DNA from 2 places in the Nitrospirillum amazonense genome. Region 1 is predicted to be linked to the other one. Evidence: riboswitches for the same ligand, from Rfam matches in the RefSeq annotation. Region 1 holds a riboswitch; the other holds the start of a gene.
The links. Region 1 has a riboswitch for thiamine pyrophosphate ahead of thiC (phosphomethylpyrimidine synthase ThiC). Riboswitches for the same ligand answer to the same signal wherever they lie in the genome.

Region 1 (5,165 bases):
CCGCGTCGTGCACCAGCTTCAGCGTCCATTGGCTGGACACGGCCGGCAACGGCGGCCCCGCCCTGCCGCCGCCCGAGGCCCGCCCGGCGGACAAGCCGGCCTATTGCTGGTCGGAAAGCGCCGGCTTCGGCCAGGACGCCACCGGCGCCGCGGTCTTCTTCGCCCAGGATTCCGGCCCCAGCCGGCCCATGGCCCGTCCCAGCCATGCCGAGGTCCGCATCCACCCCGTGCATCGCGACCGCTGGGGGGCGGCCTGCCGCATCGAGGCGACCTACCAGACCGAGTTCCGCCTGGGCGACGGCCGCTGCGCCGCCGACGCCGCGACCTGCAAGGCCCTGGCCGAGGCCACCCCGCGCTGGGCCACCGCCCTGGCCGCCAGCCCCTGGTCCATCGGTGCCGACCACCCGCCCGGCCGCCCCGACTATCCCGCCCTGGACGGCCTGGCCCCCTACACCGGCCCCTTCGTCCCCGCCTTCCTGACCATCCCCAGCGTCAAGGGCTGGACCTACACCGGCCTGCCCAACTTCGAGGAGGAGGCGCCCGTCCTGCACTGGCAGAGCCCCGGCGGCCCCCTGATCCTGCGCCTGTCGCCCGGCATGCTGAACTGGCGCCCCGGCCCCATGATCCTGGGCGCCTGGCGGCGGGAGGGCGACACCCTGACCCCGGTGGCGGCCTACACCATCAACCAGGTGCGGGTGGGCGTGCCGGCGGTGACGATGGCGGCCCGGCCCTGAGGCCCGCCGTCAGCACCTATGGCGTTCCTGGCAAAGATGTTTAATTCTGTCGGCAACCTCCACCACCGGTTGCCTACCGCCGTGAACCGCCTTCCCGCCCTGATCACCGCCGCGCTGTTTCTTTCCAGCATTGCGCAGGCCGCCGGCCCCGGCTTTGACTGCGCTGCCGCCAAGACGGCGACCGAGCGCGCGATTTGCGCTGATCCGAAGCTGGCGGACCAGGATAGGGAGGTCGCGCGGCTTTACAGGCAAGTGTTGACTCAGGCCGGCACGGATGTGGCGGCACTGGTCGGCGAACAGCGCCGATGGCTGGCTACACGGGACCGCCTGTGCCAAGGGCCCGCCAGGCCGACGTCGCCCCTGACGGTCGGGTGGCCGACGGAGGAGGAATGCCTGTCCCAAACGATGACCCTACGCCAGGCGGCGCTGACGGCCCTGAGCAAAGGGGAAGGTGACCCGTCGTTTTGCCCTCGCGCTTCGATGACGCTGACCCTGGCCCGCACCGCTGACGATGCGCCGCTTCAAATTCCCCTGGATCGGCAGATGATCGCCGCCGGGCTCGTGGTTCCGGCGCCTGAGGAAAAACTGGACCCCACTTGGCGTCATCGGCTGCCGGCGGCGGCAATCAATCGGCGGGGCGACGCCATAGCCATCGTTCCCTTCGGGTCCTCGCACGTGGCGGTGACGGCAACGGGGGGCACGGCCGATTGCGTCAGCGTCACCGCCTTTCCCTTGGACGCCAGCGGGAAAGCCGGTCCCGCCCTGCCGCCGCCGGAAAACCACGCCCAGCCCTATTGCTGGACGGAAACCGTCGGCTTCGGCACGGACGGCAGCGGACAGCCTCTGTTCTTCACCCAGAACGCGGACAGTATCCGGGCCAAGGCCGGACCTGAGCGCTCAACCCTGTTCATCCGCCTGGCCAGGAAAGACCGCTGGGGCGACTCCTGCAACCTCGAGGTGACCTACCAAGCCGCCTACCGTCTGGGCGAAGGCACCTGCAATGCCAGCGCGCCCGTCTGCCAAGCCCTGCGGCAAGCGGCCCCCGGTTGGGCGGCCACGGTGGGCGCCAGCCCATGGGTAGAGGCGGGTCCTTTTCATCCGGCTGGTGGGCCCGCTTACCCCACCTTGCCAGACCTGACCCCACAGGAGATGGATGAACCATTGGACGCGACCTTTCGAATGCCGAACTTTCCCGGTTGGCATTATCGCGGCTTCTCGGCGTTCGAGATGTCGTCGCCATTGATGACCTGGCAAAGCCCGGACGGACCGCTGACCGTGCGCATCGCACCCGGCACCGTGGGCTGGCGGGTGGGCGCCATGATCTTGGGCGTCTGGCGGGGGCAAGGCGACACACTGACGCCCGTGGCCGGCTACGTCATCGACCATGTGCGCGTCGGTCACCCCAGCATCAAGACCGTCTCCTCCGTCCAAATTTACTGAGGCGAACCCATCGGTAGAACTGAGCGTCGCCCAACCATTCCCCCACCACCCCATTTCCCTCCCCATTGACACCTGCGCCCTCGGGCGCGCACAGTGCGGCCTTCGTTCCAGGGGTGCGCCGGAGGGCGCTGAGATCCGCGGAGAGACGCGGGGACCCTTTGAACCTGATCCGGATCGTACCGGCGTAGGGATGGGAACAGGGGCCTTCGCGTATCTACCCGCCAACGGGATCACACGCGCATCCGCCCTGTAGGCCGCGACTGCAGCGGCCGCCTTCCTCCCCCTCATCGTCGTTGCCCCGGGTTGGCGACATGTGACGTGCCGGACGCATCAGCGGCCAGAGAGCCAAGGGCGCCGGACTACGGAGGAGCACGACCCTATGCCCGATACCCTGACCCCGGCCGCGATTCCGGCGAACGACGGCTTCACCGTCACCACCGGGCCCCTGCCCGCCTCCCGCAAGGTCCACATCCCGGGCACCCTGCACCCCGACCTGCGCGTGGCCATGCGCGAGATCGACCTGAGCCCCAGCGCCAATGAACCGCCGGTGCGCGTCTACGACCCGTCCGGCCCCTACACCGACCCGGCCGTGACCACCGACATCCGCCTGGGCCTGGCGGAGCTGCGCCGCCCCTGGGTCGAGGGCCGGGGCGATGTGGAGCGTTATGAGGGCCGCGCCATCAAGGCGGTGGACAACGGCCTGAAGGAAGGCGAGAGCAGCCCCGTGCCGGTGTTCGACCGCGCCGGCCGCCTGCCCCTGCGCGCCAAGGATGGCCCCGGGGGTGTTGTCAGGGCGGTGACGCAGCTGGCCTACGCCCGCGCCGGCATCGTGACGCCGGAGATGGAATACGTCGCCATCCGCGAGAACCTGGGCCGCCAGGCGCTGAAGGAACAGCTGGAGCGCGACGGCGAAAGCTTCGGGGCATCCATCCCGGACTTCGTGACGCCGGAGTTCGTGCGGGATGAGATCGCGCGCGGTCGCGCCATCATCCCCAACAACATCAACCACCCGGAATCGGAGCCGATGGCCATCGGCCGCAACTTCCTGGTCAAGATCAACGCCAACATCGGCAATTCCGCCGTCACCTCCAGCGTCGCGGAAGAAGTGGACAAGCTGGTGTGGGCCATCCGCTGGGGGGCCGACACGGTCATGGACCTGTCCACCGGCCGCAACATCCACACCATCCGCGAATGGATTATCCGCAACAGCCCCGTGCCCATCGGCACCGTTCCCATCTACCAGGCGCTGGAGAAGGTGAACGGCAAGGCCGAGGACCTGACGTGGGAGGTGTTCCGCGACACCCTGATCGAGCAGTGCGAGCAGGGCGTGGACTATTTCACCATCCATGCCGGCGTGCGCCTGGCCCACATCCCCCTGACGGCCAAGCGCGTCACCGGCATCGTCTCGCGCGGCGGGTCCATCATGGCCAAGTGGTGCCTGGCGCACCACAAGGAGAACTTCCTCTACACCCGCTTCGAGGAAATCTGCGAGATCATGAAGGCCTATGACGTGGCCTTCTCGCTGGGCGACGGCCTGCGCCCCGGCAGCATCGCGGATGCCAACGACGCCGCCCAGTTCGCCGAGCTGAAGACACTGGGTGAGCTGACGCAGATCGCCTGGAAGCACGACGTGCAGGTGATGATCGAGGGCCCGGGCCATGTGCCCATGCACAAGATCAAGGAGAACATGGACCTGCAGCTGCAGTGGTGCGGCGAGGCGCCGTTCTACACGCTGGGGCCGCTCACCACCGACATCGCGCCCGGCTACGACCACATCACCAGCGCCATCGGCGCCGCCCAGATCGGCTGGTTCGGCACCGCCATGCTCTGCTACGTGACGCCCAAGGAGCATCTGGGCCTGCCCGACCGCGACGACGTGAAGGTGGGTGTCGTCACCTACAAGGTGGCGGCGCACGCGGCGGATCTCGCCAAGGGCCACCCCGCCGCCCGCCTGCGCGACGACGCGCTCAGCCGCGCCCGGTTCGAGTTCCGCTGGCGCGACCAGTTCAACCTGTCGCTGGACCCGGAAACGGCGGAAAAGTTCCACGACCAGACCCTGCCCGCCGACGGCGCCAAGCTGGCGCACTTCTGCAGCATGTGCGGGCCGAAGTTCTGCTCCATGAAGATCAGCCAGGAGGTGCGCGACCTGGCCGGCGTGGAGGGCAGCTTCGTCGAAGCCGAGAAGGGCATGGCCGAGATGTCGGAGGCCTTCCTGGCGCAGGGGGCGGAGATTTATCACACGCCCTGAGGCGCGCATCCGGGTTCAGCATCCCGACGTCCGTTCAATCCCCACCGGTACCCCGCCGGTGGGGATTGTCCTTTGTGCCGGGCCCGTGTCCTGATGCGCGGGCCACGGGTTCAGACAGGCACGGGTTCAGATAGGGAGGATCGTGGACGATGATCACCGTCTTCGGCGAAGGAAGGGGCTTTCGCGTCGTCTGGCTGCTGGAGGAAATGGGGCTGCCCTATCGGCTGAGGCCGGTGGATCTGCTCGCCGGCGTCGAGAATGATCCGGAGTACCTGGCCATCAACCCGGCCGGCTTCATCCCGGCGCTCCAGGACGGCGATGCCACCCTGGTCGAGTCCATCGCGATCATGGAATATCTGATCGCGCGGTACGGGCCCACGCCGCTGGCGCCGGCCGCGCAGGATCCCGCCTTCCCCGCCTATCAGCAATTCCTGCACCTGGGCGAAGCCGGCCTGGCCGCGTCGATGTACTTCGTCGTCGTCAGCCGCAACCTGGCGCCCGAGGCGGAGCGCCGGAACTGGGGCGCCCTCAAGGCGCTGGAGGTGTTCGAGAGCCGGCTGGGGCTGGTGACGCGCCAGCTGGCGCGCGCGCCTTACATGGCCGGCGAGACGTTCACGGCGGCCGACATTTCCGTGACCTACGCGCTTGAGTTCGCCCAGCGGGCCGGCGGCTACACCCTCAACGAGGCGCAGCGCGCCTACATCGCCCGCACCAGCGGCCGCGACGCCTATCGGCGGGCCATG
Region 2 (5,165 bases), on a different contig from region 1:
GATCCAGCCGGTCCTGGGCGGCCAGGTTCTTTTCCCGCACGCTGGCCCAGCGGCAGCCGGCGGCGAACACGCGGTCCAGCACTTGGGGCAGCGGCAAGGACGCCTGTCGGCGGTCGGTGATGACCAGCAGGGGTGGGGCGGGCAACACCACCCCACCTATCCCCCGATCAGCCCCAGCTCTGGGCTGGAGGCTTCGGCGCGGGTGCGCTTCGGGATGCGGCCGGCCAGGCGGGCAAGGCGACCTGCGATGACGGCGTGGCCCATGGCGGCCGCCATGCGCACCGGGTCCTTGCTCTTGGACACGGCGGTGTTCAGCAGCACGGCGTCGCAGCCCAGTTCCATAGCCAGGGCGGCGTCAGAGGCGGTGCCGATGCCGGCGTCCAGGATGACCGGCACCGTGCTGCGCGCGCATATCATTTCGATATTGTAAGGATTGAGGATTCCCAGCCCCGTGCCGATGGGCGCCCCCAGGGGCATGACGGCGGCGCAGCCGACGTCGGCCAGACGGCGACAGACGATGGGGTCGTCGGTGCAATAGGGCAGGACGGTGAAACCGTCGTCCACAAGCTGGGCGGCAGCGGTCACCAACTGCTCCACATCCGGGTACAGCGTCTCGCGGTCGCCGATCAGTTCCAGCTTGATCCAGCTGGTGTCCAGCGCCTCGCGCGCCAGCTGGGCGGTCAGCACGGCGTCCTTCACCGTGGCGCAGCCGGCGGTGTTGGGCAGCAGCCAGGCCCTGTCGCGCACGAGGTCCAGGATGCCCTCGGCCCCGCCCTCCATATCCACCCGGCGGATGGAGACGGTGACCACTTCAGCGCCCGACGCCGCCAAGCTGTCCAGGAACACCTGCTGGTTGGGATAGCCCGCCGTGCCCAAGAACAGGCGGGAGGTGAACGCCTTGCCGGCGATGCGGAACAGGTCTTCAGCCACCTTGCAGCACCTTCACGATTTCGATGGCGTCGCCGTCGGCGACGGCACGCTCCGCCCAGCGGGCACGCGGCACCACGGTGCCGTTGATGGCCACGGCGATGCCGCGGGAATCCGGCCCCACCCCCGCCTCGCCCAACAGGGCCGGCAGGTCCAGGCCGTCCGCATGGTCGCGGGCCTTGCCGTTCACGGTGATCATGCACGCCTCACGTCAAGCTCAGTTCGCTGGCCAAATCGCCCGATGCCGAAGGGCGCCAGCAGCGGGTCCACCCGGCCGGTCAGGATGTGGTCGGCGACCAGGTCGGCCGTGCCGGGCGTCAGCAGGATGCCGTTGCGGTGGTGGCCGGTGGCCATGACCAGGCCGGCGACCTCGGGCACGGGCCCCAGGATGGGGGCGTCGTCGCGGCTGCCGGGGCGGTGGCCCACCCACATCTCCTCGATGGGCAGTTCCTCCACCCCGGGCAGGGCCCGCCACGCGGCCTCCAGCAGGGCCAGCACGCCGCCGGCCGTCAGATGGTCGTCCCAGCCCTTGTCCTCGGTCGTGGCGCCCACGATCAGGCGCCCGTCCAGACGGGGCACCAGATAGCATTTGGGCGGCCACACCACATGGCGCAACAGCGGCTGGGCCGGGTCCATGCGCAGGGCCAGCATCTGGCCCTTCACCGGCCGCACCGGCGGCACCGCGCCTTCCGGCAGGCCTGGCAACTGGCGCGACCAGGCGCCGGCCGCCAGCGCCACCACGTCGGCGGGCTTCAGCGCGCCATCCACCACCACGCCATCGGTGCGGCCCGCCGTCAGCGACAGCGCCTCCACGGCCGCGCCCTCGTGCAGGCGGGCGCCCGCCTTCAATGCCGCGGCCTTCAGCGCCACGGCCAGCTTGCGGTTGTCCACCTGGCCGTCATCGGCGCCCAGCACGCCGGCGGCGGCGCGGGGGTTCAGCCACGGCTCACGCTCCTTCACCTGCGCGCCATTCAGCCAGGCGACATTGAGGCCCAAGGACCGCTGGAACTCGAAGCCGCTGCGCAGCACCTCCACATCGTCGCGAGTCAGGGCCACCTGCACCGTGCCGTCCGTGCGCAGGTCGACGGGCAGGCCGCTGTAAGCCTCCAGCTCGGCGGCGAAGGCGGGCCAGCGGCGCTGGCTGTCCAGGGTCAGGGGCAGCAGCGCCTGCTCCCCCGGTTCCGTCTCCACGGCGGCCGCCAGCATACCGGCGGCGGCATGGGTGGCACCCCGGCCAGCGGTCCCCCGATCATAGATGTCGACCGCGCAGCCGGCGGCGGCCAGGCGCCAGGCGATTGACAGGCCGATGCAGCCGGCACCGATGACGACCACCCGGGGGGCGACGGACGGCTTGGCAAATGAATGGCCCGAAGGCGGATGATAGGTCACGGTCTCGCGATCTCCCTTCGCCGGCATGATCCGGAGCAGGTTCCATGGGTCTGATCTCAGCCGCGGGCCCGGTGGTCAGGCGGGCGGCACCCCAGTCGATGGCGGGAACGATGGCGGACGGGGCGTCCGAATTCAAGGGTCTTGCCGTCATGGCTGGGTGACAGGGCGGCGTTCGACATCCCCCGTCCGGGCGCGCCGATGCGCCGTCGGCCTACCCCATCAGGGATTTGACAAGTAGGCCGATTGTCTGGACTCTGCGAACCTTAGGGGTCCAGCTACCAAGGTCTGCTCATGTTTGCCGCCATCGGCCTGCTCGGCGTGTTCATCTGCGTGTTCGGGTCGTTCATGATTTTCGGCGGCAAGATCGGCATCATCCTTGAGGCCCTGCCTGGCGAATTCATGACCATCGGCGGCGCCGCCATCTGCGGCTTCATGGTGGCGAACAGCACCCACACCATCAAGCAGGCGCTGGGTGCGGTGAAGCGCATCTTCCCCGGCGCGAAGTTCCACAAAAAGGAATACATGGAGCTGCTGTCGCTGCTCTATCAAATCCTGAAGACGATGAAGACCAAGGGCGTGCTGGCCATCGAGCAGCACATCGAAAAGCCCCTGGAAAGCAACATCTTCAACGCCTACCCCTCGATCATGAAGGATCCGTTCACGGTCAAGTTCATCGCGGACTACCTGCGCATGTTCTCCATCGGCGTGGACAACCCGCATGAACTTGAGGCGCTGATGGAGCAGGAGATCGACAAGGCCAAGCACGAGGACCTGCACTCCAGCCACGCCTTCCAGACCATGGCCGACGCCATGCCCGCCCTGGGCATCGTGGCCGCCGTGCTGGGCGTCATCAAGACCATGGCGTCCATCACCGAGCCGCCCGAGGTGCTGGGCAAGCTGATCGGTGGCGCCCTGGTCGGCACCTTCATGGGTATCTTCCTGTCCTACTGCATCATCGCCCCCATCGCCTCGCGGCTGAAGGGCGTGGCGGAGGAGGAGAACCAGTTCTACCACGTCATCCGGGCGGCCATCACATCCCACCTGGCGGGCTACGCGCCCCAGGTGTCCATCGAGGCGGCACGAAAAAAGGTGCCGACGGAGTACATGCCCGACTTCAACGAGTTGGAAGAGGCGCTGTCGGCGATTAATTGACGCCGGCAGGCGGCGGGCGCCCCCCATCCCAAAGTTTAGGTCAAGGCGGGCGCGAGCGTGCCAGAGCCCGGCCATGCACCCGCAACCCAGCCATGCCGCACTGCAACCCCGATTCGGTCTTAATGCGATTGACCTGGGGCGCCGGAGAGGCCAACTACGGTGCCATGCGAATAGAGCGTCATCCCATCGGCCCGGCATGCATCACGACAGCCGCCCACGCCTGACGCTTTGCCATGGCCGCCTGTTCCTGGGCGGCCATTTTCACGAGGCAGCATCCATCGCGCCTTGCCAACGGCGCCGTCCCCTGGGGAACGGCGACGGGCGGGTGTCGGGCCGCCGAAACAACATAGGAGACGTAATTTGACCGATCAGCCGCTCGCTGGAAAAGCCGTTGCCATCCTCATCGCCAACGGCTTCGAAGAAGTGGAAATGACCGAAGCCCAGCGCGCCCTACTGCGCGCCGGCGCCGCGCCCAAGATCATCTCGCCCGAGCAGGGTCTCGTGAACGGCTGGCACGGTACGTCCTGGGGCCACTACTTCCCCACGGACAAGCAGATTGGCGAGGTGCTGGCCGCCGACTTCGACCTGCTGGTCCTGCCGGGCGGTGAGCGCAGCGTGACCAAGCTGGCCGCTAACCCGCACACCCGTCGCATCATCGGCAGCTTCATGGACGCCGGCAAGGGCGTCGCCGCCATCAACCACGGCGTCCAGCTGCTGGCCGTGGCCCAGCGTCTGAAGGGCCGCACCGTGACCGGCAACGAGGCGATCCGCGAGACCGTCGAGGCCGCCGGCGCCACCTGGGTGGCCGAGGAAGGCCAGAACATGAACATCGACCGCCAGCTGCTGACCGCCCGCGGTCCGGAAGAGGTGGTGCCGGAGTTCATCGAGACCATGCTGCGCGTCTTCGCCGACGCCATCGAGTACCGCCGTCAGCTGCTGGCCGAGAAGGCCGCCGCCGCCTGATCAGGCCGGCATACGGAATGAAAAAAGGGCGCGTGGCATCCAGCTTCGCGCCCTTTTTGTTTATCCAGATGAGGCGCTCACCCCCGCCGGTATTCCACCACCGTCCAGGTGAACAGGCCCAGCAGGACCAGGGCGCCGGCCTGGTGGGTAGCGGCCACGTGCACCGGCACGAACATCAGCAGGGTGCTGATGCCCAGGCTGATCTGCACCAGCACCATCGCGGCCACGGCGATGGCCAACGTCCGCACCCGGCCCTGGACGTCAGCACGCAGGGCGCGGAAGGCGTAGGACCAGACCACCAGGCCGGTCAGGATGGCCAGCCAGCGGTGGGTGAACTGCACCGCCGCCGTGTTCTCCAGGATGTTCAGCCAGATGGGGCTGAGGTTCCACATCTCCTCCGGCGCGAAGGTGCCGTTCATCAGCGGCCAGGTGTTGTAGGCCTGGCCCGCGTCCAGCCCGGCGGTGAAGGCACCCCACACCATGGTGGTGGCGACCAGGGCCATGGCAATACCGGCGTGGCGGCGCAAACTGCCGCGCGCCCGGTGCAGGCTGCCACTGGCGGCAGGGAACAGCAGCGGCAGGGCCGTGGCCAGCATGGCGACATAGATCAGCACCGCCAGCGACAGGTGGGCCGCCAGGCGGTAGTGGCTGACATCGGGCCGGTTCACCAGGCCGCTCTTGACCATGTACCAGCCCAAGGCGCCCTGCAGCCCGCCCAGAACGAACAGGCCGGC

Region 2: it holds a riboswitch for thiamine pyrophosphate, as region 1 does, so the genes downstream of both, thiO (glycine oxidase ThiO) here and thiC (phosphomethylpyrimidine synthase ThiC) in region 1, are expected to answer to the same signal.

What each region holds. Positions count from the first base shown of each region.
Region 1 covers NZ_JARPAF010000004.1:528,976-534,140, reverse strand. Annotated here, with positions in the region: gene P5F91_RS23185 (lysozyme inhibitor LprI family protein) at 1-734, shown strand, start outside; gene P5F91_RS23180 (lysozyme inhibitor LprI family protein) at 753-2,174, shown strand; TPP riboswitch at 2,274-2,384, shown strand; gene thiC (phosphomethylpyrimidine synthase ThiC) at 2,554-4,422, shown strand; gene P5F91_RS23170 (glutathione S-transferase family protein) at 4,572-5,165, shown strand, end outside.
Region 2 covers NZ_JARPAF010000002.1:61,072-66,236, forward strand. Annotated here, with positions in the region: gene P5F91_RS06285 (thiamine phosphate synthase) at 1-148, opposite strand, end outside; gene thiG (thiazole synthase) at 157-930, opposite strand; gene thiS (sulfur carrier protein ThiS) at 923-1,126, opposite strand; gene thiO (glycine oxidase ThiO) at 1,123-2,343, opposite strand; TPP riboswitch at 2,311-2,420, opposite strand; gene motA (flagellar motor stator protein MotA) at 2,608-3,468, shown strand; gene P5F91_RS06310 (DJ-1/PfpI family protein) at 3,829-4,431, shown strand; gene P5F91_RS06315 (COX15/CtaA family protein) at 4,509-5,165, opposite strand, start outside.